One region of the Streptomyces sp. NPDC039430 genome, then DNA from elsewhere that is predicted to be linked to it. Evidence: riboswitches for the same ligand, from Rfam matches in the RefSeq annotation. Region 1 holds a riboswitch; the other holds the start of a gene.
The links. Region 1 has a riboswitch for glycine ahead of gcvT (glycine cleavage system aminomethyltransferase GcvT). Riboswitches for the same ligand answer to the same signal wherever they lie in the genome.
Positions count from the first base shown of each region.

Region 2: linked by a shared signal. The riboswitch ahead of gcvP (aminomethyl-transferring glycine dehydrogenase) and the one ahead of gcvT (glycine cleavage system aminomethyltransferase GcvT) in region 1 are both predicted to bind glycine.

Region 1 is NZ_JBVKAK010000026.1:92,330-104,265, forward strand. It holds gene ACZ7LS_RS35660 (enhanced serine sensitivity protein SseB C-terminal domain-containing protein) at 146-931, opposite strand; gene ACZ7LS_RS35665 (enhanced serine sensitivity protein SseB) at 1,286-2,020, opposite strand; gene ACZ7LS_RS35670 (AAA family ATPase) at 2,227-3,024, opposite strand; glycine riboswitch at 3,196-3,295, shown strand; gene gcvT (glycine cleavage system aminomethyltransferase GcvT) at 3,443-4,612, shown strand; gene gcvH (glycine cleavage system protein GcvH) at 4,704-5,081, shown strand; gene glyA (serine hydroxymethyltransferase) at 5,098-6,366, shown strand; gene ACZ7LS_RS35690 (L-serine ammonia-lyase) at 6,524-7,906, shown strand; gene ACZ7LS_RS35695 (hypothetical protein) at 8,667-9,074, shown strand; gene ACZ7LS_RS35700 (hypothetical protein) at 9,252-9,404, shown strand; gene ACZ7LS_RS35705 (DUF5655 domain-containing protein) at 9,488-10,174, shown strand; gene ACZ7LS_RS35710 (hypothetical protein) at 10,253-11,884, opposite strand.
Region 2 is NZ_JBVKAK010000025.1:90,319-102,254, reverse strand. It holds gene ACZ7LS_RS35270 (FHA domain-containing protein) at 64-948, shown strand; gene ftsR (transcriptional regulator FtsR) at 965-1,702, shown strand; gene ACZ7LS_RS35260 (bifunctional nuclease family protein) at 1,756-2,229, shown strand; gene ACZ7LS_RS35255 (MerR family transcriptional regulator) at 2,409-2,978, shown strand; gene ACZ7LS_RS35250 (DNA polymerase IV) at 3,026-4,570, shown strand; gene ACZ7LS_RS35245 (PRC-barrel domain-containing protein) at 4,465-4,863, opposite strand; glycine riboswitch at 4,987-5,084, shown strand; gene gcvP (aminomethyl-transferring glycine dehydrogenase) at 5,262-8,147, shown strand; gene ACZ7LS_RS35235 (DUF5999 family protein) at 8,275-8,481, opposite strand; gene ACZ7LS_RS35230 (hypothetical protein) at 8,795-9,403, opposite strand; gene ACZ7LS_RS35225 (glutamate-cysteine ligase family protein) at 9,907-11,430, shown strand; gene ACZ7LS_RS35220 (substrate-binding domain-containing protein) at 11,607-11,936, opposite strand, start outside.

The sequences.
Region 1 (11,936 bases):
TTCTACGCGCGTCCGGGGGGCTCGGAAGGATTTTCGGCCGCCCATTGGTCCAGTCCTTCAGGCATGCGCGCCCCGGCCGCGTCCGGCGTCCGCCGGACACGCGTACGGGGCTGTCCACAGGGTGAACAGCCCCGTACGGCGTGGTTCAGTACGCGCGGGTGGCGGGCGGCGGGTAGCCGTACCCCGAAGCCGGCGCGGGCGCGGCATGCGCCTCGCGGTCGTAGAACGGCCTGGTGTTGGCGCGCAGCCACATCGTGACCGGGTCGTACTCGTCGGACATCGCGACGGTCGAGACCGGCAGTCCGTCCGGGATCGCGGCGATCGACTGCCGCATCATCGTGTGTACGGAGTCGACGGACGCGGGGCTCGTGTCGTACAGGTCGAGACCGACCGCCAGATACGGGGCGCCGAGGGACGGCTGCACCCAGGCGCGGCGCAGGGAGCGCACGGCGGGCGTGCGGTGCGCGTTCTGGGTGAGCTGGGCGTAGAACTGCGGGAGTTCGATGGCGGGCTCGGAGAGCCGGAGCGGCCCCGCGGGCATCCGGTCGAGACCGGTGGCGATCCGGCGCAGATCGAGCCAGGGGATGCCGACACCGCCGCCGGGGGCGTGCGGATTGAGCCAGATCCCCCAGCGGTCGGGGTAGAGGGCACGGGCGATATCGCGTCCCGAGACCACTTCGTGGGCGCGGTTCCAGCCACTGACCGCCAGTTCCTGGGCGGAGGTGACGCACGGGGCGTACCCCAGGCCGTCGACCTCCATGTTGCCGTACTGGGCCTCGGGCGTTCCGGCGCGGCCGTGCCAGAGCAGCATCCAGACACTGTCGTCGGCGAGCGCCTGGAGCAGCGCCTCGTACGCGTCGTAACGTCCTGGCGTCACCTGGCGCAGCATGTGCTCGACCTGCCCGGCCGCCGCGGTGCCTGACGCGCTCACTCTGGGTCCCGCCCCTCTTCGATCCACCACTCGTCCAGCCCCCCGAAGTCCGCGCGGTCCCGCACGCCCGCCGCGGTCCGCCGCGGGAGGGGCGACCCGCCGGGCACACGGTGCGACGGTCCAGCCATCAAACCAGCTTAGAGGGGCTTCCTGACACAGACTTGACGACCGGCGCGCCCGCCGTGAGGGTGCGGGCGTGCCCGGTCTCTTTCCCTGTCCTGCCCGGGGTCGCGGACTCGTACCCGCGACTGCCCGTTCCGTCCCGGACTATGCGGCGGACAGGCGTCGGCCGCGCAGAAGGACAGGCGTCGCCCACGCCGAAGGACAGGAGTCGCCGACGCCGAAGGACGGGAGTCAGCCGCGCTGGTAGAACGGCCGCACCTTCTCCAGCAGCCAGTCGCCGACCGGGTCCTGGGCCACGTCCAGCAGGATGAGGTTCACGGGCCAGCCCACCGCCACCCGCCCCAGCGCCCGGCCGAGCGCGTCCATGGGGGCGTTGCGGTCCGCGGCCTCCCAGGAGGAGAGCTGGACCCCGATGAAGAGCGCCGGGGGATCGCCCTCGACGCTGGCGAGCGCGCGGCGGGCGGAGAGCACCACACCGGACGCCTCGAACTCGGCTCCGGCGGCGGAGAGGAACTCGACCGGGTCCTCCTGCCAGTCCGGCTCGAAGAGCCGCACCCGGCCCCCGCTCGCCGGGCCGTCGAGCGGCGTACGTCCCACCCGGCACAGCTCGGCGACGGCCGGCGGCGGCAGCGGCATCCCGACGACGCCGCCCGGGTTCACCGCGATGCCGAGCTGCGGGGGCAGGCCCCGGGCGAAGTCACGGGCCGGGGCGACGGCGAAGCCCATATGGGCGCCGACGCACTGGAGGAACTGCTGCTCGGAGCTGAACACCGGCACATACGGGAGGCCCTCGATCTCCATCGTCGGCAGATCGAGGTTCGGGCTGTCAGGACCGCCCCCCTGGGGCAGCGGCACCCAGACCTCACTGCGTCCCAGGACTTCTATCAGCCGTCCGCCCGCCGCGTCGGCACCGAGCGAGGCCACGAGCACCTCTTCCAGCTCGTTGCCCGGCCATGCTGTGTTCACCGTGCTCTCCTTCGCCACCCTCGCCCCCGCGGCAGCACCTTAAACCGAGGCCGGACCCCGGCGCCGCCACCGAACGGCTCCGCCCGGCCCCTCGGTTGGCCCACGGGCGGGTCCATGGGTCGGCGCCCGGCCGGTCCACGGCCCGGCGCACCGGTCGCGGCCCCACCGGCCGGCGGTCAGCGGTCAGCTGGTCGGCCCGTCGTTGCTCAGTCCGCCCGGGTGGCCGGGAAGGCGATCCGCTCCAGGGCCCCCGCCGCGTCCCGGTCCAGGAGGACCGCCGAGGCGCAGCCCCGGGGCAGGCGGCCGGTCTCGGCGTCGGCGAGCAGACGGCGGACCGCCCGGCGGTGCCGGGCGAAGGCGTAGCCGGACACGCCCCGGCCGCGCTCCCGCTGGCCCTCGCGCGCCACCTCGGGCGGGACGTCCAGCAGGACGAGATGGAGCCGGCGGCCACGCCGCCGGGCCTCACGGGCCAGCCAGCTCCGTACCCATGTCTGCGTACCGCAGTCGTGGACGACGACGCTCCCGCCCGCGCCGAGCGCGCGCCGCAGCCCGGCGTAGTGCGCCAGCCGGACGAGCGGGCGGTAGACGGCGTACGGCAGGGCGCCCGGCAGCCGGCGCGCCCAGCGGTCCCTGGTGTCCTGGGAGTCGATGCCGGTGGCCTCGGCGGCCCGCCGGATCAGGGTGGATTTGCCGCTGCCCGGCAGTCCTGAGACGACCACCAGATCCCCTTCGGCGAAGACGAGGCTCTTCGTGCCGCGGCCCCGCGCCCGGCCGCCCGCCGCGGCGGGCCCCCGCCCCCGCAGATCCCGGACGACCCGCGCCACGCGCCCCGCGCCGTCCAGGACCGCGCCGTCCAGGACCGCAGCGTCCAGGACCGCAGCGTCCAGGGCTGGTGCGTCCAGGGCAGGCGCGTCCAGGGCGGGTGTGCCGGGCTGTGCGGCGGCGGCCGTCTGCGTCGGAACCCCCGCGGTCGTCGTGTACGTACCGGACCCCTGCGACATCATCGCCGTCCCCCTGTCAGCTCAGTCGACCTGGTCCATGACCCTTGCCCAAGAAGTGTAAAGAAATGGTAATGCGCCACAAGCTTTTTCCGGGGCCGGGCGAGTTGCGGACCGGGCTCCCCGCTCGGCGGCGATGCGTGCGATGATGTGCCCGCCAACTGCATACCGGCCGTTTGAATCCGCGCGGGAGAGTCCCGGTCACCGTGTGTGCGCCGGGCGCCGAAGGAGCAAGTCCCTCCCTTGAATCTCTCAGGCCCCGTACCGCGTGGATGAGGCAGATCTGAAAAGCGGGCCGCAGCTCTGCGGCTCCACCCAAGGTGCAAGTCATGTCCGCTCTCACGTGTGGCCGTGATGAACCTCTCAGGTTCCGATGACAGATGGGGAGGATCGTCCTCGCCGTCATGCCCTGGGAGTCACACCGATGAGCCATGTCCCCCCGAGCAGCACCAGCACGCCCGGCACCGCCGCCCCCGGCGCCCCGCGTCTCACCGCCCTCGACGCCACGCACCGCGCGCTGGGCGCGACCATGACCGACTTCGCGGGCTGGGACATGCCGCTGCGGTACGCGAGCGAGCGCGACGAGCACCACGCCGTCCGCACCCGCGCCGGGCTCTTCGACCTCTCCCACATGGGTGAGATCACCGTCTCGGGACCGGCGGCCGGTGATCTCCTCGACTACGCGCTCGTCGGCAACATCGGCGCCGTCGCCGTGGGCCGCGCCCGCTACACCATGATCTGCCGGGAGGACGGCGGGATCCTGGACGACCTGATCGTCTACCGCCTCGGCGAGGACACCTTCATGGTCGTCGCCAACGCCTCCAACGCCCAGACCGTGCTGGACGAGCTGACCGCCCGCGCCGAGGGGTTCGACGCGGCGGTACGCGACGACCGTGACGCGTACGCGCTGCTGGCGGTCCAGGGCCCCGAGTCCCCGGGCATCCTGAAGTCGCTGACGGACGCCGATCTCGACGGCCTCAAGTACTACGCGGGCCTGCCGGGGACCGTCGCCGGTGTCCCCGCGCTGATCGCGCGTACGGGCTACACCGGCGAGGACGGTTTCGAGCTGTTCGTCGAGCCCCGGTACGCCGAGCGGCTGTGGCAGGCGCTGACCGAGGCCGGCGAGGGCGTCGGGCTGGTGCCCTGCGGGCTGTCCTGCCGCGACACCCTCCGGCTGGAGGCCGGTATGCCGCTGTACGGGAACGAGCTGTCCACGGCCCTGACCCCGTTCGACGCCGGCCTCGGCCGGGTCGTGAAGTTCGAGAAGACCTCGAACGGCGGCGCCTTCGTCGGCCGCGAGGCCCTCCGGGCCGCCGCCGAGCGCGCCGCGTCCGCCCCGCCCCGCAAGCTCGTCGGGCTGATCGCCGAGGGCCGCCGGGTCCCGCGCGCCGGGTACCAGGTGGTCGCCGGGGGCGCTGTCGTGGGCGAGGTCACCTCGGGCGCCCCCTCCCCGACCCTGGGCAGGCCGATCGCCATGGCGTACGTCGACGCGGCGCACGCCGCGCCCGGCACGGCGGGCGTCGGGGTCGACATCCGCGGCTCCCACGAGCCGTACGAGGTCGTGGCGCTGCCGTTCTACAAGCGCCAGAAGTGATACGGACGTCAGCACGCCCCTCCGGGCGCCCGTCTCGGTCCGTAAGACAGCTGTTCCGCACCACACCCTCGCGTACAGGAGAATTCAGGTCATGAGCAACCCCCAGCAGCTGCGCTACAGCAAGGAGCACGAGTGGCTGACGGCCGCCGAGGACGGTGTGTCGACGGTCGGTATCACGGAGTACGCGGCGAACGCCCTCGGCGACGTCGTGTTCGCCCAGCTTCCTGAGGTCGGTGACACGGTGACCGCGGGCGAGACCTGCGGAGAGCTGGAGTCCACCAAGTCGGTCAGCGATCTGTACGCCCCGGTGACCGGTGAGGTCACCGAGACGAACCAGGACGTCGTGGACGATCCCTCGCTGGTGAACTCCGCCCCGTTCGAGGGCGGCTGGCTGTTCAAGGTACGTGTCGCGCAGGAGCCCGATGACCTGCTCACCGCCGATGAGTACACACAGTTTTCCGGCAACTGAGACCCCAGGGACCGTGATGTCTTCGAAGTCGCTTCTGAACGCCTCGCTCCATGAGCTCGACCCCGACGTCGCCGCCGCCGTCGACGCCGAGCTGCACCGTCAGCAGTCCACGCTCGAAATGATCGCCTCGGAGAACTTCGCTCCGGTCGCGGTCATGGAGGCGCAGGGCTCCGTACTGACCAACAAGTACGCCGAGGGCTACCCCGGCCGCCGCTACTACGGCGGCTGTGAGCACGTCGATGTGATCGAGCAGATCGCCATCGACCGGGTGAAGGCGCTCTTCGGCGCCGAACACGCGAACGTACAGCCGCACTCCGGCGCCCAGGCGAACGCGGCGGCGATGTTCGCGCTGCTCACCCCCGGCGACACGATCATGGGTCTGAACCTCGCCCACGGCGGGCACCTGACCCACGGCATGAAGATCAACTTCTCCGGCAAGCTCTACAACGTCGTCGCGTACCACGTCGACGACAAGACCGGCCAGGTCGACATGGCCGAGGTCGAGCGGCTGGCCAAGGAGTCCCGTCCGAAGCTGATCGTGGCCGGCTGGTCGGCGTACCCCCGCCAGCTGGACTTCGCGGCCTTCCGCCGGATCGCGGACGAGGTCGGCGCGTATCTGATGGTCGACATGGCGCACTTCGCCGGACTGGTCGCCGCGGGCCTGCACCCCAACCCGGTGCCGCACGCGCACGTCGTCACGACCACCACGCACAAGACCCTCGGCGGTCCGCGCGGCGGTGTGATCCTCTCCACCAAGGAACTGGCGAAGAAGATCAACTCCGCGGTCTTCCCGGGCCAGCAGGGCGGCCCGCTGGAGCATGTCATCGCGGGCAAGGCGGTCTCCTTCAAGGTGGCGGCCACGGACGAGTTCAAGGAGCGCCAGCAGCGCACCCTGGACGGCGCCCGGATCCTCGCCGAGCGGCTGGGCCGGCCGGACGTCACCGAGGCGGGTGTCTCCGTACTCTCCGGCGGCACGGATGTACACCTCGTTCTCGTCGATCTGCGGAACTCGGAGCTGGACGGCCAGCAGGCCGAGGACCGGCTCCACGAGATCGGCATCACGGTCAACCGGAACGCCGTCCCGAACGACCCGCGCCCCCCGATGGTCACCTCGGGCCTGCGCATCGGCACGCCCGCGCTGGCCACCCGCGGCTTCACCACCGAGGACTTCACCGAGGTCGCCGAGATCATCGCGGCGGCCCTGAAGCCCTCCTTCGACCGCGAGGCGCTGGCGGGCCGGGTCACCGCGCTGGCCGAGAAGCACCCGCTGTACCCGGGCCTGTAGCCGTCCGTACGGCCTGAGTTACGGGGCACCGCGCACACTGGACCGTGCGGCGCGGTGCCCCGCACCACGTTCCCCCGCACCACTTCCCCGCGTGTCACCGTCATCTCCGCACCACCCCGGCAGACAACGGCGTCTACCAACCAGCAAGGAGTCACCCGTGGCCATCTCGGTCTTCGACCTGTTCTCGATCGGAATCGGCCCGTCCAGCTCCCATACGGTCGGCCCGATGCGCGCGGCGCGGATGTTCGCGCGGCGGCTCAAGAACGAGGGGCTGATCGCCCACACCGTCTCGATCCGGGCGGAGCTGTACGGATCGCTCGGCGCGACCGGCCACGGCCACGGCACGCCCAAGGCCGTGCTCCTCGGCCTGGAGGGCAACTCGCCGCGCACCGTCGACGTGGAGAGCGCGGACGAGCAGGCGGAACGTATCCGCGACAGCGGCCGGCTCAATGTGCTCGGCATGCACGAGATCGCCTTCGACGCCGGCGAGGACCTGGTCCTGCACCGCCGCAAGACCCTGCCGTACCACGCCAACGGCATGACCGTCTTCGCGTACGACGCGGCCGGCGCCGTACTCCTGGAGAAGACGTACTACTCCGTGGGCGGCGGCTTCGTCGTGGACGAGGACGCGGTGGGCGAGGACCGGATCAAGCTCGACGACACCGTGCTCAAGTACCCCTTCCGCACCGGCGACGAACTGCTGCGGCTGTCGGCCGAGACCGGTCTGTCGATCTCCGCGCTGATGCTGGAGAACGAGAAGGCCTGGCGCACGGAGGACGAGATCCGCACCGGGCTGCTGGAGATCTGGCGGGTCATGCAGGCGTGTGTCTCACGCGGGATGGCCCGCGAGGGCATCCTGCCCGGCGGCCTCAAGGTCCGCCGCCGCGCCGCCCATTCGGCGCGCCAGCTCCGCGCCGAGGGCGATCCGCAGGCGCACGCCATGGAGTGGATCACGCTCTACGCGATGGCGGTGAACGAGGAGAACGCGGCGGGCGGGCGCGTCGTCACCGCCCCCACCAACGGCGCCGCGGGCATCATCCCGGCCGTACTGCACTACTACATGAACTTCGCGGCCGGCGGCGCCACGGCGGAGGAGAAGGACGAGAACGTCGTCCGCTTCCTGCTCGCCGCGGGCGCCATCGGCATGCTCTTCAAGGAGAACGCCTCCATCTCCGGCGCCGAGGTCGGCTGCCAGGGCGAAGTCGGCTCGGCCTGCTCCATGGCCGCGGGCGCCCTCGCGGAGGTCCTGGGCGGCAGCACGGAACAGGTCGAGAACGCGGCCGAGATCGGCATGGAACACAACCTCGGCCTGACCTGCGACCCGGTCGGCGGCCTGGTCCAGATCCCGTGCATCGAACGGAACGGCATGGCGGCGGTGAAGGCGGTCACGGCGGCGAAGATGGCACTGCGCGGCGACGGCAGCCACAAGGTCTCCCTGGACAAGGTCATCAAGACCATGAAGGAGACGGGCGCGGACATGTCCGTCAAGTACAAGGAGACCGCCCGGGGCGGGCTCGCGGTGAACATCATCGAGTGCTAGGCGGATGGGCCCTGACCAGCGCGTTTGTATCTTTCAGCGCTGTCAGGGCCTTCCCTGCTTACGCAGCGGAAAGTCCTGAAAACGCCCTGGGACAGACATGAAAGTCCCTGAGATGTCCCAGGGATTCAGCCCACGCGGGCAAGTTCGGCAACGAGGTCCACATCCCGGTGGTGGCTTGACACGTACAAAGGCCCGCGCGTCCACGGCTGGATCCCAGTCGTCGCCCACGAGGAGAAGTGTTCCCTCAAGGACGAGGCACCGGGCAACTGCAAGCACCGCGTGCTGCGGGGCCTCAACTTCACCATTCCGCCCCACCTGTCTGCCTGCGCCGGTAACGCACTCAGGATTCGAACCCCGAGACCTACGCATTACGAGACCGTGAGCGATCATGTTGCCCGGTGTCGCGTGGTGCCGCCTAGTGACGTTTCCGCTGATCAGAACAGGTGCACCCGGTTGGGCCGTACCATCGCGAGCACCCTTTCGACCGCATGGGTGGGCACAGCTTCCCGGAATTTTTGTCGTACTACAGCGTCGTGCTGCCACGCCCGGACCGGCTCGTTCTGCGTCTCTCCTGCGCTGCCCGTGTGGCGCGCTACCTCCTGCCGACACTCACCACGGCATCGGACAAGCCCGCCGACCTCACCGGCATTCCGGGTCTTCGCCTGGAAGAAGTCAGTCGTCGTAGCCTCCTGATGCGGCACTTGCCCACCGGTGGCCGCCTGGAGTTTCAGGACAGCCGAAAGCAGTCGGGGGATGGGACATGCGGCTACTCGGCGAGACCGAGCAGGGGCAGCAACTGCTGAAGGACGTCACGCACATGACGTCGACCGAAGAGAGTTTCGCCCACTACTGGGCTCCAACCCCCTGCACCGCCTTGCGTAGCGCCCTGATCACTCGCGGGCACCTGTGGTGGTCCACCTTCGCCCATGGCGCCGTCACCGAGTACTCCCGCCGCCCCGGAGGCCGGTACCGCATCCGCTGGGCCGAGGGCTACCTGGCGGACGATCTCGGCGAATTGCTGACCACATCGGCCGTTGCCATTCCCGGCGCCATCTACATCCCTGCGGCCTGCCGGGGTGATGCCAGCATCGTGCGCCTGGCCGATGCCATGGTCGAGTTGGAGGGCCCTGGTACGGCCAAAGAGGGCCAGCGGGACGATGACGGCTGACGCACACCCGGGGCTTCGATCCGCCCGGCTGGCAACGACCGTAGCTCGCGAGACGTGGCAGCCTGGTGATCTGGGCAAACAGCCGCTTCCGTAGCTCGGATGCGGAATACCCAGAGTCCCCAGTCGATTGGTCTTGTAGCAGAGATCGCGGGAGGGGGGACCCTGGTGGCCGAGTTGATGTTGTTCCGACGAGACGGGGACGGACGGGACGTCGAGCTGCACGGTTCGACCGTGGCGCTGGAAGTGGATCTGCAGCGGCGGGTCGAGGCCAGCCTGGAGGCGATGCTCGGCATCCGGTTCCTGGCGTCGGAGTACCCGACCGGGCCGTGACACCGGGGCCGGATCGACACCCTGGGGCTGGACGAGAACGGCAGCCCGGTGGTGATCGATACAAGAAGGGCTCCGACAGCGGCGTGCTGTCGCAAGCCGCCTCGTACCTGTCCTGGCTGGAGTCGGCGCACCACGAGGTCGAGGCACTCGTCCGCAAGGTATTGGGCCCGGAGGCCGCCGAGTCCATCGACTGGCGTCGCCCACGGATGGTCTGCATCGCGGCCAGCTTCTCCCACCACGACCGCGTGGCCGTGCAACGGCTGCCCGATCGGATCGACCTGGTGCGCTACCGCGTCTTCGAGGGCGGCCTGCTGAGCCTGCTGCTCGTGGACTCCTCGCCCGGTGCGGCGAACACTGCTTCGTCTCGGCGGACCAGGGAGCGGGACACAGCGACCGCCAGCGCGCCGGCGGCCCCGGTGACCTTTACGCTGGCGGGTCCTGGTCTCGTCCCGGAGTGCCTGCGGGACCTGTACGCAGAGCTGGACGACGCGCTCACGGCATGGGGCGAGGTCGAGGTGGCCCCTCTCCGGCACTACATCGCCTACCGACGGCTCGTGAACGTCGCGTCGGTGATCTTCCGTCCGAAGCACGAGGCGATCCTGGTCTACCTCAGACTCGCCCCGGACACCGTCGCGCCGGAGGACGGCTTCACCAGGGACATGCGCGGCATCGGCCACCTCGGGACCGGGGACCTGGAGGTACGCCTCGCCTCGGCAGCCGACCTGGAGAAGGCAGCACCGCTTATCCGACGGGCGTTCGAGGCGGCCTGAACCCCGCAGAGGGATGGCGCGTCAATCTCCCTTGTCGCGCCACCCCACCGGCGGCTCAGAGCAGCATTCGCTTTGGGTTCACCACAGTTTGCCGCCGATAGCTGAAGCTGCCGCGATCTCGCCTGCTCGGTCCTTTTGGCTCATGTGGTCGAGGGCGGTCTTCGTTGCGTCGCTGTGCAGAAGACGAGCTTCCCCGGGCTCAGGAGGAAGCCAGCGGAGCACGGGTGTCCCGTAGCGGCTGAGGTGAACTTCCACTTGCTCCGTGAAGGCATCCGAAAGCGTTTGTTCCTTACGGTTGTGGAGAAGCACGAGCCCTGCCAGAGGCAGCCGTGACAGGTCGTGTTGGCCCAGGTGGCGTTCTCGCCAAAGAGCAGCGGAGTCTTCCGGCGCAAGGCCCACAGCACGGTCTCCGTCAACCGATCGGCGCCACGCAGGAGTTGTCGTCCTCCTTGGATACTCGCTGGCACCGAAGGCAAAGGTCACGCCGTCAACCCCCTTGTTCGCTAGCCCACCAGCCCAGGCAGACGGTCGCTCACCCAAGACGAGGATGCGGCTGCAACGCTCGCGTGCAGCGTCGAGAGCGGCATCAATAGCTTCATCGTCTGCGACGTCGAAGAGGCCATGGCCCGGGTTCACGCTCGCCCTCCAGGCTTCTCCGTTACCCGGCGTCAAGCGCAGGCGGTTCCAGCGCATGACGTGGCCCGCAGGCCGCGGCACACTGGCCTTCGGCCAGGCCCTGTTTCGGCTTACATACCAACTGAAATCAAAGTCGGCGTCGTTGATGGTCAGCACGGCGGCTACGTGACCTTCGGCAGCCCAGGCGGTCACCAGCCGAACGGCGGCGGCAGCGGTCACACCGTGCACAGCTTCCAGGGACGAGGGACCCGATGTCAGGACGAAGTATCGCCTTGGCTCAGGTCGGCTTTTAGCGCCGGTTCGATGGGCGGGGTGGCTGGGGGCTCGCACCTCGCCCAGGGCAGCCAAGGCACGCCCGGGACGGCCGGTAGCCGAGTTTCCGTGCTCGGTGCGGACGGTGAGGACGCCTCTCCAGCCGTCGACGCGCCCGCCACACCCGACGAAGCGTAGGGTGCAGGTCTTCGGCTCGCAGACGTGATCGAGGAGTTGCAGATCAGGTCCTGTGATTGCGTCCTGAAGCAGCTCGACGAGCCGCTCATCGTGAAGCGCCGCCCCGCCTGCCACTGTCCGCACGAATGTCCAGTCCAGCCCGTGCAGAGAGACCGCGCTGCTCACCGTGAGTCCGTCGTGCCCGACAAGCGCTGTCCACATTCGGGGGCGGCGCAGTAGCGCGCTCGCCAACTGCGCGCTCGCACGATGCTGGGAAATCACATCGCGGGATAGAGGCGGGCGGCGCCGCAGCGGTGCGACTGCCTCGCCGGGTACCCAATGTGGAGTGCACCGTTCCTGGATCACACGTTCGCGACGTGCCTGAAGCACGGTAGCCAGGCGCTCGCCCCCGTGAAGTTGGATGCGCACTTTCGGATCTGCGACATTCCATCGGATGCCGATCTTGTCGCCGAACGAGGCGGTCACTTCGAGTTGCTTTCCGATCACGCACGCCTGCATGCCTGGAACGCCGCGCCGCGTTCCGCGCTTCTCTCCGTACGGCAGCAAGTCGAGCAGTGCTTCGACAGCCCTGGCGCTTTCCAGTCGCAGGCGCAGAAGATCCGCTTCCGCGCGAAACGCTTCCACAACACCGAGAGGGTGTTCCGGCGAGCGATACGACGCCAACCTGAGCTGCCCC
Region 2 (11,936 bases), on a different contig from region 1:
CGTCGTACGCGGGCATGAGGTTGCGGGGGGTCGGCGCACGATCAGCGTGGTGCGTGGTGGAAACTGTCCGGTGGATACGGACGTTGTCAAGATGTCCGGGTCGGCAGGTGTGTTCATTCAGGGTTCGTCCTGCCCCACGGGCGGGTCTGTTTCGGTCAAGGGGAATCGCCCGTGAAGTTGTTTGCGAAGTTGTTCGGCAAGAGCGCACGCGAGGAGAGCGGCTCCGCCCGCCATCGCGCATCGCGCCGTGGCCAGAGCGAGGAGCCGGGCGGCGAGCGTCCGCTCTTCCGCGACCAGGTGGGTGGCGAGGCGCCCGGCGCGTCGTCTGTTGACCCTGCTGGTCCCGGCCGCATAGGTTTCGAGGACTCATCTGTTCCCGGGGGGCAGTCGCGGCAGGAGGATCCCTCTATGTCGGCCTTGCCTGTATGTACGAGGTGCGGACACCGGAACGCCGAAGCCAGTCGGTTCTGCTCCAACTGCGGCGCGCCGCTGCGGGGCGGAGCGCCCGCGGAGCGCGCTTCCGAGACCACCTCGACGATCTCCATCTCGGGTCTTGAGGCGTATGACTCCGAGGTGACCGGCCAGACGTCGCTTCCCTCGCTCACGCCGGAGGCGCAGGCGGCGGTCGACGCGCTGCCGTCGGGGTCGGCGCTCCTGGTGGTGCGCCGCGGTCCGAATTCGGGCAGCCGCTTCCTGCTGGACGGCGAGCTGACCACGGCCGGCCGTCATCCGGAGAGCGACATCTTCCTGGACGATGTGACCGTGTCGCGGCGCCATGTGGAGTTCCGCAGGGGTGCCGACGGCCGCTTCACCGTCTCGGACGTGGGCAGTCTGAACGGTACGTACGTCAATCGTGAGCGGATCGATTCGGTCCTGCTGGCGAACGGCGACGAGGTCCAGATCGGTAAGTACCGGCTGGTCTTCTACGCGAGCCAGCGGGGCGTGTGACCCTCAGGGAAGGTCCATGCTGCGCACACCGAAGGGCGGTACCGGATCCGGTACCGCCCCCACGGGCGGGCCGCTGCTGAGTATCGGCGCGGTGCTCGCCCGGCTGCGGGTCGAGTTTCCCGGCATCTCCATCTCCAAGATCCGGTTCCTGGAGGCGGAGGGCCTGGTCGAGCCGGACAGGACCCCCTCCGGTTACCGGAAGTTCAGTGACGGGGATGTCGAGCGGCTGGCCCGGGTGCTGCGGATGCAGCGGGACCACTATCTGCCCCTGAAGGTCATCAGGGAGCAGCTGGACGCCCCGGGGCGCGGTGAGCATGTCCAGCTGCCGAGCCCGCAGCGGGGGCCGCTGAGCGCCGTCCCGGACGCGGAGCCTGGAGTTCCGACCGCCGCGCGGATCGGCCGTGACGAGCTGCTGGCCGCCGCCGGGGTCGGCGAGAGTCTGCTCGACGAGTGGGAATCGTACGGCCTCATCACGCCGTTGCCGGACGGCGGCTACGACGCCGGGGCCGTCACCGTGGCCCGGCTCGTCTCGGATCTCGGACGATTCGGTCTGGAGCCTCGGCATCTGCGGGTCATGAAGGCGGCCGCGGAACGGGAGGCCGGGCTGGTCGAACAGGTCGTGTCGCCGCTGCGCCGGCACCGTAACCCGCAGACCAGGGCCCATGCCGAGGCGACCACCAAGGAGCTGGCCGCGCTCTCCACACGGCTGCACGCGGCTCTGGTCCGGACCGCTCTCGGGGTCCTGCCGGACTGATCATGGGGGAGTCCGACTACCCAAACCTGCCGGGCACGTCCTAGGGTTGCTGTGTGAACGAGCTCGACGTTGTGGGTGTCCGGGTGGAAATGCCCTCCAACCAACCGATCGTGCTCCTGCGTGAAGTGGGAGGCGACCGGTACCTCCCCATTTGGATCGGACCGGGGGAGGCGACCGCCATTGCCTTCGCCCAGCAGGGCATGGCCCCGGCCCGGCCGCTGACCCATGATCTCTTCAAGGACGTGCTGGAAGCGGTGGGCCAGGAGCTCACCGAGGTCCGGATCACGGACCTCCGTGAAGGGGTCTTCTATGCGGAGCTGGTCTTCGCGAGCGGGGTCGAGGTGAGCGCCAGGCCGTCCGATGCCATAGCGCTCGCGCTGCGCACGGGCACGCCGATCTACGGCAGTGACGGGGTTCTGGACGATGCCGGCATCGCCATCCCGGACGAGCAGGAGGACGAGGTGGAGAAGTTCCGCGAGTTCCTCGATCAGATCTCTCCGGAGGACTTCGGGACCAACAGCCAGTGAGCGGCCGGTGAGCGCTGCGCCGGGCTCTGTCAGCGCATTCGGTCAGCCTTTCCCCGAAAAGGGGCACGGGAAACCACACTCAGGGTGATTATCACTCGGCGTGGCGAGTGTGGCGATCGTTGACGCACCCCGGGTGACTGCCTACCTTCGACAGGGCAGGTCAAGGACGGAGGGTCGGCGTGAGAAGCAGCGGCGACAGTACGGCGGCGGGCGGTCCGTATCCGCTTCACGGCAGTACCCCCGACCCCGGTGCGGAGACGGTCGGATACCGGGGTCCGACCGCGTGCGCGGCGGCGGGGATCACGTACCGCCAGTTGGACTACTGGGCACGCACGGGACTCGTCGAGCCGAGTGTCCGCCCCGCGTACGGGTCGGGCACGCAGCGGCTCTACAGCTTCCGGGATGTGGTCGTCCTCAAGATCGTGAAGCGGTTCCTGGACACCGGGGTCGCTCTGCAGAACATCAGGGCGGCGGTCCAGCATCTGCGGGCGGGCGGCTTCCAGGACCTGGACCGCGTGACGCTCATGAGTGACGGCGCGACCGTCTACGAGTGCTCCTCGCCCGACGAGGTGGTGAGCCTGCTCCAGGGGGGCCAGGGGGTCTTCGGGATCGCGGTCGGTGTGGTGTGGCGGGATGTCGAGGCCGCGCTGTCCCAGCTCCACGGGGAGCGGATCGACACCGGCGAGACACTGATCGGCAACAACCCCGCCGATGAACTGGCCAGACGGCGGCGGGACCGGGCTGTCTGACCCGCGTCCCCCGCCGATTGTCAGTGGTGTGAGGGAACATCGGTGATGTGAGATCCGCGCCGACGATCCTGCATCTGGACATGGATGCCTTCTTCGCCGCCGCCGAGCAGGCGGCGAAGCCGAGCCTGCGCGGAAAGCCGGTGGTGGTCGGCGGTCTGGGGCCGCGTGGGGTGGTCTCCACGGCCTCGTACGAGGCGCGGCGCTTCGGGGTGCACTCGGCGATGCCGATGGCCCAGGCGAGGCGCCTGGCGCCGAACGCCGCCTATCTCGTGCCGCGCTTCGCGCTCTACCGCGCGGTCAGCGAGCAGGTGATGGAGCTGCTGGGGAGGCTTTCGCCGCTGGTGGAGCCGCTGAGCCTGGACGAGGCGTTCGTGGACCTGGAGGCGGGCGGCTCGGCCGATGACACCGCCTCGGCGCTGGCGGCGGGTGAGCGGCTGCGCAGGGACATCAGGGCGGTGACGGGGCTCAGCGGTTCGGTGGGGCTCGCGGGCTCCAAGATGCTGGCGAAGATCGGCTCCGAGCAGGCCAAGCCGGACGGCCTCGTGCTCATAGAGCCCGGTACGGAGCGCGCGCTGCTGGGACCCATGCCGGTGCGCACGCTGCCCGGGGTCGGGCCCGCGACCGCGGACCATCTGCGCCGGGCGGGCATGACCACGGTCGCCGAGCTGGCCGAGGCGGGTGAGGACGAGCTCGTACGGCTGCTGGGGAAGGCGCACGGCGCCTCGCTGTACCGGATGGCGCTGGGGCGTGACGACCGGGCCGTGGTGTCCGAGCGCGATGCCAAGTCCGTGTCGGTCGAGGACACCTTCGATGTCGATCTGCACGACCGGGTCCGGGTGCGTACGGAGGTGGACCGGCTCGCGGACCGGTGCGTCGAGCGGCTGCGGGCGGCCGGGCGTTCGGGCCGTACCGTCGTCCTCAAGGTGCGGCGGTACGACTTCTCGACCCTGACCCGCTCGGAGACCCTGCGCGGGCCCACGGACGACCCTGGGGTGGTGCGGGAGGCCGCGGGGCGGTTGCTGGAGTCGGTGGACACCACGGGCGGGGTACGGCTGCTCGGGGTGGGGGTGACGGGGCTCGCGGACTTCACGCAGGAGGACCTCTTCGCCCAGGCGGCGGCCGAGGAGTCCGCCGCCGCCCCGCACGCGCCGGCGGCCGAGCGGGAGCGCGAGCCGGTGGGTGCGGGCGCGGCGGGGACCGCGGGCGCGGGAGGGGCGGCCGGTGACGGGACGGCGGTGCCCGGAGCGGGCGGGAGCGGCGGGCCTGTGGAGGTACCGGACGTGCCCGCCGAGCGGCGTTTCCCGGCGGGACACGACGTGCGCCATCGGGAGTTCGGCGCGGGGTGGGTGCAGGGCAGCGGGCTGCGGAGGGTCACCGTACGGTTCGAGGAGCCGGGGTCCGCGCCGGGACGGGTACGGACCTTCTGGGCCGACGACCCCGATCTGGAGCTGTCCGAGCCGCTGCCCCTGGTGCCGGCGGTGGCGGGTCAGTCGTCCTGGCCGGCCAGCCGTCCGAAGTCGCGCTCGGAGTCACGGTCGGACAGGGACGCGGGCCGTTCGGGTGACTCGGGGTCCGGAAGGGCCAGACCGTAGTGGTGGTAGAGCTGGAGTTCCTGGTCGGGGGAGAGATGCCGGCCGACACCGAAATCGGGGGCGTCCCGGATCAGCGCCCGCTCGAACGGGATCCGCAGGCCGTCCTGGGACAGGGTGCTGGGGGCGAGGGGGACGAAGGCGTCGCGACTGAAGAGTCCCGTACGGACGGCGGCCCACTCCGGGATTCCGGTGGCGTCGTCGAGATAGACCTCGTCCACAGTCCCGAGCTTATGGCCGTTGCGGTCGAACGCCTTGCGGCCTATCAGACTGCGCGGATCAATGTCGGTCTCCACGGTCCCTCCAACTGGTCGCAACTGCTCGCAACTGCTTGTGAATACTACAAAAGTGCAGAACTCGGACGTCGGCCACTCGAAAGTTGTGCCGAAGGCCGCGCTGGTAGGCTGGCAAGCGGCTGCTGACCCCGTGCGGGAGAGTCCTCCGGAGAGAAGGCCGGAGGCGCCGAAGGAGCAAATCCTCCCCGGAATCTCTCAGGCCCCCGTACCGCACGGACGAGGTCACTCTGGAAAGCAGGGCGGACGTCGGACGGCATCCGCTCTCACCGACGGTGAAAGCCGGGCTGCCTCCGGGCGGGCCGGTGAAGCTCTCAGGTCGAGATGACAGAGGGGGAGGCCGTTCGGGCACCCGTGTCTCGGTGCCCTTCACAGGTCGCGTCGACCAGGAGGCCTCCGCAATGACCGTCAACCGCATTCCGCTCTCCCAGCTGGAGCGAGGCACCCCCTTCGAGCAGCGCCACATCGGGCCCGACGCACCGGCGCAGGCGAAGATGCTGGCGCAGGTCGGCTACGGCTCGCTCGACGAGCTGACCGCCGCCGCGGTGCCGGACGTCATCAAGAGCACGGAGGCGCTGCGGCTTCCGGGAGCGCGGACCGAGGCCGAGGTACTGGCCGAGCTGCGCTCCCTCGCGGACCGTAATCAGGTGCTCGCGCCGATGATCGGGCTCGGCTACTACGGCACGTACACGCCGTCGGTGATCCTGCGCAACGTCATGGAGAACCCGGCCTGGTACACCGCGTACACGCCGTACCAGCCGGAGATCTCCCAGGGCCGGCTCGAAGCGCTGCTCAACTTCCAGACCGTCGTGGCCGAGCTGACGGGGCTGCCGACCTCGGGCGCCTCCCTGCTGGACGAGGGCACCGCGGCGGCGGAGGCCATGGCGCTCGCCCGCCGGGTCGGCAAGGTCAAGGGCGGTGTCTTCCTGGTGGACGCCGACGCCCTGCCGCAGACCATCGCCGTGATCGAGACCCGCGCCGAGCCGACCGGTGTCGAGGTCGTCGTCGCGGACCTGAGCGAGGGCATTCCGGCCGAGGTGGCCGAGCGCGGGGTCTTCGGCGTGCTGCTCCAGTACCCGGGCGCCTCGGGGGCCGTACGGGACATCAGGCCCGTGGTCGAGCGGGCGCACGGCCTCGGCGCGATCGTCACCGTCGCCGCCGATCTGCTCGCGCTGACGCTCCTCACCTCACCGGGTGAGCTGGGCGCCGACATCGCGGTCGGCACCACCCAGCGCTTCGGGGTCCCGATGGGCTTCGGCGGACCGCACGCCGGATTCATGGCCGTACGCGAGAAGTTCGCGCGCAGCCTGCCGGGCCGGCTCGTCGGGGTTTCCGTGGACGCCGACGGCAACAAGGCGTACCGGCTGGCGCTCCAGACCCGCGAGCAGCACATCCGCCGCGAGAAGGCCACCAGCAACATCTGCACCGCGCAGGTGCTGCTCGCCGTCATGGCCGGGATGTACGCGGTGTACCACGGTCCCGAGGGGCTGCGGTCCATCGCGCGCCGCACCCACCGCTACGCCACGCTGCTCGCCGAGGGGCTGCGCGCCGGCGGCGTCGAGGTCGTGCACGGCGCGTACTTCGACACGCTGACCGTCCGCGTCCCGGGCCGCGCCGACGAGGTGGTCGCCGCCGCCCGTGAGGGCGGGGTCAACCTCCACCTGGCCGACGCCGACCATGTCTCCATCGCCTGCGACGAGACCACCGGCCGTACGCAACTGGCCGCCGTATGGACCGCCTTCGGCGTGACCGGGGACATCGAGGCGCTGGACGAGGCCACCGGGGAGGCGCTGCCCGGCGCGCTGCTGCGGACCGACGACTATCTGACGCACCCCGTCTTCCACCAGTACCGCTCCGAGACCGCGATGCTGCGCTATCTGCGCCGGCTCGCGGACCGCGACTACGCGCTGGACCGCGGCATGATCCCGCTCGGCTCCTGCACGATGAAGCTGAACGCGACGACCGAGATGGAGCCGGTCACCTGGCCCGAGTTCGGTGCGCTGCACCCCTTCGCGCCGGCCGACCAGGCGCAGGGGTATCTGACGCTGATCAGGGAACTGGAGGAGCGGCTCGCCGAGGTCACCGGCTACGACGCGGTCTCCCTCCAGCCCAACGCCGGTTCGCAGGGCGAGCTGGCGGGTCTGCTGGCGGTACGGGCGTACCACCGGGCCAACGGTGACACGGGACGCACCGTCTGTCTCATCCCGTCCTCCGCGCACGGCACGAACGCGGCGAGCGCGGTGATGGCCGGCATGAAGGTCGTCGTCGTCAAGACCCGTGAGGACGGCGATGTCGACGTCGAGGACCTGCACGCCAAGATCGCCAAGCACGGCGCCGAGTTGGCCGTCCTGATGGTCACCTACCCGTCCACGCACGGGGTGTTCGAGGAGCACATCGGTGACATCTGCGCGGCCGTGCACGACGCGGGCGGCCAGGTGTACGTCGACGGCGCGAACCTCAACGCGCTGGTGGGGCTGGCGAAGCCGGGCCGGTTCGGTTCCGACGTGTCGCATCTGAATCTGCACAAGACGTTCTGCATCCCGCACGGCGGCGGCGGTCCCGGCGTCGGCCCGGTCGGGGTACGGGCCCACCTCGCCCCGTATCTGCCCAACCACCCGCTCCAGCCTGCGGCCGGGCCCGGGACGGGCGTCGGACCGATCTCGGCGGCTCCGTGGGGCTCGGCCGGCATTCTGCCGATCTCCTGGGCCTATGTGCGGCTGATGGGTGGCGAGGGCCTCAAGCGCGCGACGCAGGTGGCCGTGCTCGCCGCCAACTACATCGCCAAGCGCCTGGAGCCGCACTATCCGGTGCTCTACACCGGTCCGAACGGCCTGGTGGCCCACGAGTGCATCGTGGATCTGCGGCCGCTCTCCAAGGCCACCGGCGTCAGCGTCGACGACATCGCGAAGAGGCTGATCGACTACGGCTTCCACGCGCCGACCATGTCGTTCCCGGTGGCGGGGACTCTGATGATCGAGCCCACCGAGAGCGAGGACCTGACCGAGATCGACCGCTTCTGCGAGGCGATGATCGCGATTCGCGCGGAGATCGAGAAGGTCGCGTCGGGTGAGTGGTCCGCGGACGACAACCCGCTGTGCAACGCCCCGCACACGGCCGCCGCGTTGGGCGGTGCGTGGGAGCACGCGTACAGCCGCGACGAGGCGGTCTTCCCCGCCGGGGTCTCGGCGGCGGACAAGTACTGGCCGCCGGTGCGCCGTATCGACGGCGCCTTCGGCGACCGCAATCTGGTCTGCTCCTGCCCGCCGTTGGACGCGTACGACAACTGACGGCCGGGCCCTGCCGGGCACGGAGGGGTCGGCTCGCGGGGCCGGATATGCGTCGGGGCCGGTGCGGAGGAAAGTCTCCGGGCCGGCCCCAGTCATTCCGGCGGCGTTCGGACGCCACCGGGCGGCATCAGGCCGCCGTCACCACCTGTTCGGTCCGCAGCGGCCGGTGCGGGGCGATGATCTTCCCGTCGGGCAGCAGCTCGCCGGTGTCCTCGAAGACCAGAACGCCATTGCACAGCAGACTCCAGCCCTGCTCGGGGTGGTGAGCCATCAGTCGGGCGGCGTCGCGGTCGGCGGAGTCGGCTGTGGGACAGGGTGGTTGGTGCTGGCACATGGGCGAGTTCTTTCGCTGTGTCGTAGTGAGTGTCCTGCGGCTGGATGTGGTCAAGGCCGCCCCCCGTGTTCGTCTGGTCCAGTCCTAGTGTTGCCCTACGGACGGCAATCCGCAGGGATTTCGCGACAGCGCTTCCTTCTGCTCAAGGACGTGTCACCCAGCCGGACGGTTCAGTTCAACTTGACCGTCTTTTCGGGTGGTTCGGGGTGGCCGGACCGGGCTAGCCCGGATGGGCAGAAAGGTACCCCGCGACCATAGCGGCCGCGGGGTACGGGAGAGTGCGCGACGCGGGCGCGCTGCCCGCGCTCCGGCTTCAGGCCGGCGTACGCAGGAGTGGCGCGGGCGCGAGCCGCAGTCCGATCATGGGCAGCAACTCGGCGACCCGGTGCGGACGGTGGGCCGCGATGCCCGGCGGGGCCGGCGCGAGCGGCACCAGGATGTCGGCCGGCGCGGGAGCCCCCGTGGAGGCGTCCGCCTCCGTGTCCCCGTGCAGCCAGAGCGTCAGCATGTAGAGCTCGGGCACCGAGAGCAGCCGGGGCTGGTACGCCGTCCCCAGGGCCTCCGCCTGCCGTACCGCCCGCTCCGTCGCGGTCACGTACGGGCCCTCGAAGAAGCGCGCGAAGGCCCAGCCGTCCGCGGTGAGCATCGTGTCCGCCGCCGCGACGGCGTGGTCACCGCTGCGGATCAGGAAGCGCCAGCCGGCCAGCCTGGTGCGGGGCGTACGTCCCGCCGGAGCGGTCGTCCGGGCTGCCGGGCTGACGTGGTCGAGCACATGGACGGGCAGCGGGAGTTCTGGACTCAGAGGTCCCTGGACGGACTGCAGAGCGGGGGTGCGGGCATCGCGCACGGCGGTAGGGGAACCGAGTGCCGCGAGAACGCTGCGCAGGGCGGGCGCGGGGGCCGGGGGAACATGCAGCGGCATGGTGGGTTGCCTCTCACTCAGGAGACAGGGGTGACGCGTGAGGTGGAGCATGGGCGGGTGCGGACGTCGCTGTCAGCATGCGGGGTCAGAGGTGGGCGCATGGCTGTACGGCCGATGCCGACTCTCTGCCTCGTATACGGGAGTTTATACGACACGTGTTCGTGTCATGTTTCTGCTAGCTGTCCTGCATATTGCGGACAAGGCACTATTAAGTCCATCTCCTGCGTGGTTTCTGCTGATAAGCGCGGAACGCAGGCGTCTGGCCTGGGGCGTTTGATCCGCCGCGGACGGCCGAAACTCGTCGGCGTTTTTCGCGGCCGGTCGGGCAGTGGATACAGAACACCACGCCATGCCATAGGAATGTGCCGCACGACCGATGTCCACACTGTACCCGGTACGCGGCGTCGGTGGGACGTTACGGATCACTCCGTGTGGGCATTATCGATCGTGACGCGAGCGCCCGGTGCCGCGGGCTGCCCACTCGATCGAGGAGGGACACTTCGATGGGTGAGAAGGTCGAGGCGGGCGGTTCCGGACTGTCCGATCGGCAGAAATACCGCAGAAAGCTGCAGCAGTGCCTGGCGGTGCTGGGGCGGCTCCTGGCGGAGGAGGGGTTCGACCGACCCAAGAATCTGATGGGTCTGGAGATCGAGCTGAATCTCGCGGGATCCGACGGGATGCCCCGGATGATGAATGCCGAGGTGCTGAAGCGTATCGCGAGCGGTGATTTCCAGACCGAACTCGGAATGTTCAACATGGAAGTGAACGTGGCTCCGCACCGGCTGGGCGGACGGGTTCTCGACCAGCTCGCCGAGGAACTCCGTACCGGCCTCGGATATGCCCACCGCAAAGCAAGCGAGGTGGACGCCGGGATCGTGATGATCGGAATTCTCCCGACCCTCACCCGGCATGACGTGGTCTCCGCGAATCTCTCCGACGTCGACCGCTACACCCTGCTCAACGAACAGATGCTGGCGGCCAGGGGCGAGGATTTCACCCTCGACATCGAGGGGGTCGAGCGGCTTACGTGCACCTCGTCGTCGATCACTCCCGAGGCCGCCTGCACCTCCGTACAGCTCCATCTCCAGGTGACACCCGACCGGTTCGCCGATGTGTGGAACGCCGCCCAGGCGATGGCATCGGTGCAGGTGGCACTCGGTGCCAATGCGCCGTTCCTGTTCGGCCGGGAGCTGTGGCGGGAGTCCAGGCCGCCGCTCTTCGAACAGGCCACCGACACCCGGCCGCCGGAGCTGAAGGCCCAGGGGGTGCGCCCCAGGACCTGGTTCGGGGAGCGCTGGATCGAATCCGCGTACGACCTCTTCGAGGAGAATCTGCGCTACTTCCCGCCGCTGCTGCCGATCTGCGACGACGAGGACCCGCTGCGGGTGCTCGACAGCGGTGGAGTGCCGGAGCTCCAGGAACTCGCGCTGCACAACGGCACGGTCTACCGCTGGAACCGGCCGGTGTACGAGGTCGCCGACGGCGTACCGCATCTGCGGGTGGAGAACCGCGTCCTGCCCGCCGGCCCCACCGTCACCGACGTGATCGCCAACACCGCCTTCTACTACGGGCTGGTGCGCGCGCTCGCCGAGGACGCCAGACCGGTCTGGACCCGGCTGCCGTTCGCCGACGCGGCGGCCAACTTCGACCTCGCCTGCCGCCATGGCATCGACGCGGAGCTGCGCTGGCCGCGCCCCGGCCGGGCCGCCGGTCTGACGACCGTGCCGGTGGTGAAGCTCGTACGCGACGAACTGCTGCCGCTCGCCGCCGCCGGTCTGGACGCGTGGCAGATCGAGCCGGCCGACCGCGACTTCTATCTCGGGGTCATCGAGGAGCGCTGCAAGCGGCGGACGAACGGAGCCGCGTGGCAGGTGGACACCTTCCACCGGGCGCTGGAGGCCGGTCTTGAGCGGGACGCCGCGCTGGCGGCCATGACCCGCCGCTACTGCGAGCTGATGCACCAGGGCGAGCCGGTGCACAGCTGGCCGCTGGGGTTCCCGGGGGCTTCCGGCGACGGGATCGGCTGAGCGACGGGATCGGCTGGGGCGACGGCACCGGCTGGGCGACGAGTTCGGCTGGGCGGCGGGACCCGCTGAGAGGCGCCGCGTACGGCCCGCCGACCCGTCGGCGGGCCGACCGGCGCCGAGCACACCCCGTCGGCGGGCCGTACGCCGCTCGGCGCGCCCCGCCCGCGGGCCCGTGTTCAGCGGCGGTCGGCCGCCGTCGCGTCGGGGCCGGTCAGCCCGGCCGCCAGCATGACGGCCCGGAGCATCACGGTCTGGATCTCCGCCGGATCGCTCACCTCGTAACCGGCGCCCCCGGCGGCCCTGGCGATCGTGTCGACCTCGTTCCGGTCGGCGTCGGGGCCCACCGCGATCGCGATCAGCGGCACCGGGCGGCGGGGGTCCACGACGGTCTTCAGCCGTTTGATCAGTTCGGCCCGTGAGATCGAGTCGTCGTCCTTGTTGGAGCCGTCGGTGAGGATGACGAGCGCGTTGAACTTCCCGCTGACGTACGTGGCCACCGCTTCCCG